DNA from 2 places in the Blautia sp. SF-50 genome. Region 2 is predicted to be linked to the other one. Evidence: predicted binding sites of a transcription regulator. Region 2 holds the regulator's gene; the other holds the start of a gene.
What was found. Region 2 encodes HrcA, which represses chaperone genes, less so after heat shock. Its sites were predicted from a motif close to TGTTAGCACTCNNNNNNNNNGAGTGCTAACA; they were not measured.

Region 1 (2,208 bases), on a different contig from region 2:
TTTTCTCATTTCCTGTTCCTCCTGTGTTTCAGTGAGTATTCCTCTTTTCCCACCAGTTTAATATGATATAGGTAAGATAATACTATACCATATTACCTTTGTCAAGCTGTCCCTGGCTCTTCAGAGATTTTTTTACTGCATTTCGTTAAAGCTTGTATTTATTCTACATACAGATCACACAGGCGTCAAGATAAATTTTCTGTATCTTGCCTCTGATCTATATATATTTCCTTAATTCGTCATATTTTTGATCCAGTGTCCGTAATTGCACTTCAAAAATGCAGGCACGCATTTAAAGATCTGATCTGCATTCAGGCAGCATACCACCACTGCCGGAGATGCCTTGACCACAAATACCATAAACATGGACAGAGGGATCACAATCCCCAGGTACTGATCAGGTCCACCTTCATGGAATAAGCGATGCTTCCGCTTCCCCGAATGATACCACCGTTTGTCGGCATCTGATAGGACATTCCTACCATTACTACACTTAAGTCATTATCGAAAGCCCGAAGGCAACCCCTGCAATTTCCACACAGCGCAGTGTAGCAAGCAGGATCTGCGTCACTGCAAAGAAAAAGTAAGTAAACCGGATGATCGCCAGATAGGAAAGACCGGCTTTGATAATCGTCTGGTCTGTTGTAAAAAGCCCCAGCAGCTGTGTTGGAAAAAGGCTGGCCAGGATAAACAGCATAAGGGCAATAAAAAAGCCTGTGCGCATGGCCCAGGCACTGATCTTCCTTACCGGCTCTGTCTCTTTCTTTCCCCAGTACTGACTTCCGAATATGACAAGTTCGTCTCCCAGAGCCATAAGCAGCTGCTGAAAGACGAACTGTACCTGGTTTACGGTGGTCACACCGGATAATGCAGTTTCGCTGAAGGCTCCAAGCATAATGTTGTCCGCAAGATTGACACTTAAGGTCACTACATTCTGCTGCACCAGCATGGAGCATAATTTCAGAAAATTACGATAAAAATTCTTCATCAATCTTTTACGATGGCAATGATATCATCTGCGTTGATCACCAGATATTTCTCACCCTCATATTTGATCTCGGTTCCTGTGTATTTTCCGTAGATCACACGGTCGCCCGGCTTTACCTGTACCGGTACTTCTTTACCGTCTACGACCTTACCGCCACCTACTGCGATAACCTCTGCCTGCTGGGTTTTCTCCTTGGAGCTGTCCGGAAGTACGATGCCGGATGCGGTTTTGTCTTCTGTCTCAAAATATTTTACGATAACTCTGTCTGCAACTGGTTTTAATGCCATATTCATTTCCTTCTTTCTGTGATTATTAGCACTCTTGAGCTTCGAGTGCTACTCTTTTTTTATCATACTACATATCCGAAAATTGTCAAGATATTTGCGGATATGTAGTATGATATTATTTATGATAGGGTTCTCCGCTGATGATACGATAGCTGCGGTAGATCTGTTCCAGAAGGATCACACGCATCAGCTGATGAGGAAATGTCATCTTCGAAAAGCTTAAAGCATAGTCTGATCTCTTCAGTACTTCTTTTCCAAGACCGATAGAGCCGCCGATCACAAACTGGATATGGCTAGTCCCACGTATTCCCAGCTCGTTGATCTTCCGAGCGAAGTTCTCAGAGGTCAGCTGTTCGCCTCCGATCTCCAGAGTGATCACAAACGCATCATCCCGGATATATTTAAGAAGACGCTCCCCTTCCTTGTTCCGAATGGCATCTTCTACTGTTTCGCTGGCATTATCCGGTGTTTTTTCGTCGGACACTTCTATGATCTCCAGCTTGCAGTAACGCCCGAGGCGCTTGGAATACTCCGCAATGGCATCCCGCAGATATTTTTCCTTGATCTTCCCTACTGTCAGGATACTTATTTTCATCCGCCGTTCTCCTCCAGATAATTCTCAAATTCTTCTGCTGACATCAAAACCTTCCTTGGCTTGGTTCCTTCCTCCGGACCTACCACTCCTGCGTCACAAAGCTGATCCATGATCCTTGCCGCACGGTTAAATCCGATCTTGAACATACGCTGGAGCATACCGATGGAGGCCTTTTCCTTCTCAATGATAAATTTACCGGCTTCTGTAAAATAGACATCTCTGTCACCGCCGCCGGCTCCTCCCGGGACACCGGCTGTATTGACCTGCTTCTCGATGGAGGTATCATAAACAGCACCCTGATTTTTGTCAGAAACATATTCTACGACTGCACTGACCTC
Region 2 (2,208 bases):
CAGGCTGGTCTGGACAGACTCTCCTGTCTCAGTGATCTTGAGATCCTTCAGAAAAAGCTTCAGAATACGGGAAAATATGCATACGGGGATGCATGGGAGATTTCCTACATATATAACAGTATCAGCGAGTATGTCAATTTTTTCGGAGGAGATTATACAGACTGGACGGATCCGAAAACCAGAGAAGCGGCAGGATATATGAAGCGAATGCTGGATACAGGGATGATATCAGAGGAGAATCTGATCGACCAGCATGATCAGCTGAATGAAAAATTTATAAACGGCCAGTATGGATGTATGTTCATGTATACCGGTGCGTTGAGGACCTTTCAGAATGCAGGCGTATATGGAAAAGATAAGATCCATATGGCACCATTTCCGGAATTTGACGAGAAGGTGACCAATATCGCAACCTGGCAGTATGTACTGAATAAAAATTCTGATCATAAAGAAGCAGCTCTGAAGTTCCTTCAGTATGTGTCCGGATATGAGGCCAGTAAAAATTACGGACAGCTGACAAAAATGTGTCCGGCAAGACTGGATGTGATCGAGGATAAGAGTTTTGAGCTGGAGGGAATTGAAATGATTCGGCAATATCTGAAAGATTATAAGCTGAAGGCAAGACCACTGTGTGCCGATTCCATAGAAGCTGTTTCGTCCATGGGGACGGAGTTTCAGAAATATGTGCTGGGACAGAAAACAGAAACGGAATTTTTTGCCGGGGCACAGAACTGCATAGACCAGTATTACAAAAAAGCATCGTACTGATGCTTTTTTTGTTTTGAAAAAATAAGAACTTTTTTTCAAAACATATTGACAAATATTTTACATGGTGATATCTTAAAGACTGTAGATGTTAGCACTCCACCAAAATGAGTGCTAACAGATATAAAAAAAGAATCAACATCCGTCAGGAAAAACAAAAAGGAAAGGAGATGGCTTCATGGAAGAGGTGTTGAATGAGCGCAAACGAAAAATATTACAGGCAATCATCAAGACCTATATGGAGACCGGAGAACCGGTTGGATCCAGAACCATTTCCAAGTATGCGGATCTCAATGTAAGTTCCGCAACGATCCGAAATGAAATGTCAGACCTGACAGATATGGGCTATATCGTCCAGCCTCATACCTCGGCAGGAAGAATCCCTTCCGATAAAGGCTACAGACTTTATGTTAATGAGCTGATGAAGGAGAAGGAAGCAGAGGTTGCCGAGTTACGGGATCTGATCATTGAGAAGACAGATAAGATGGATAAGGTGCTTAAGAAAGTTGCGAAGGTTCTTGCCTCCAATACCAATTATGCCACCATGGTTTCTGTTCCACAGTACAGCGGCAACAAGATCAAGTTCATCCAGCTGTCGAGAATGAGCGAGCTTCAGCTTGTGGCAGTGGTTGTCAGTGACAACAACACAGTCCGGAACCAGATCATCAATCTGGATGAGGAAATGGACGACCAGACGATCCTGAAACTGAATCTTCTTCTTAACACCAATCTCAATGGGATCCCGATCCAGGATATCAACCTTGGGATGATCGCCAGACTGAAGGAACAGGCAGGCAGCCACAGCGGTGTGGTGGCAACGGTTCTGGATGCAGTGGCAGCCACCATTCATGTGGAAGAGGAAGATATGGAGATCTATACTTCAGGTGCAACTAACATCTTCAAGTATCCGGAGCTTGCCGATAAAGAGAAGGCAACGGAGCTGATCTCCGCATTTGAGGAGAAGCATGAACTTGCCGATCTTGTAAAAGAACAGATGTCAGATGGAGAGAATACAGGAATCCAGGTTTACATCGGTGATGAGATGCCGATCCAGACCATGAAGGACTGTAGCATTGTAACTGCCAGATATGAACTGGGAGACGGAATGTACGGAACCATCGGGATCATCGGTCCCAAACGAATGGATTATGAGAATGTAGTGGACAGTCTGAAGGAACTGAAGAATCATCTGGATGACGTTTTGAAAAAGAAGAAAACTTAGAAAGGCGGTAGAAAAAAAGTGTCGGAGGAAACAAAGAAAACATCCGAAGAGCAGGAAGCGGAGAAGGAAATCCCCGTAACTGACGGAGATCAGGAAGAAGAAAACCTGACACCGGAGGGAGAAGATCTGCCGGAGGAAGAAAACAATACTCCAGGCGAAGAAGCTGCCTCAGAGGATAAAAAAGAAGAAAAATCAAAAACTTCCTTCTTCGGAAAGAAGAA

Region 1: the regulator HrcA is predicted to act here: its motif matches at 1,299-1,329, upstream of groES (co-chaperone GroES).

What each region holds. Positions count from the first base shown of each region.
Region 1 covers NZ_FMUW01000030.1:29,503-31,710, forward strand. Annotated here, with positions in the region: gene BLP57_RS14470 (ABC transporter substrate-binding protein) at 1-9, opposite strand, end outside; gene BLP57_RS18610 (hypothetical protein) at 232-381, opposite strand; gene BLP57_RS14475 (MATE family efflux transporter) at 494-988, opposite strand; gene groES (co-chaperone GroES) at 988-1,275, opposite strand; gene rlmH (23S rRNA (pseudouridine(1915)-N(3))-methyltransferase RlmH) at 1,391-1,870, opposite strand; gene BLP57_RS14490 (DNA translocase FtsK) at 1,867-2,208, opposite strand, start outside.
Region 2 covers NZ_FMUW01000013.1:8,777-10,984, forward strand. Annotated here, with positions in the region: gene BLP57_RS09555 (ABC transporter substrate-binding protein) at 1-768, shown strand, start outside; gene hrcA (heat-inducible transcriptional repressor HrcA) at 944-1,987, shown strand; gene grpE (nucleotide exchange factor GrpE) at 2,006-2,208, shown strand, end outside.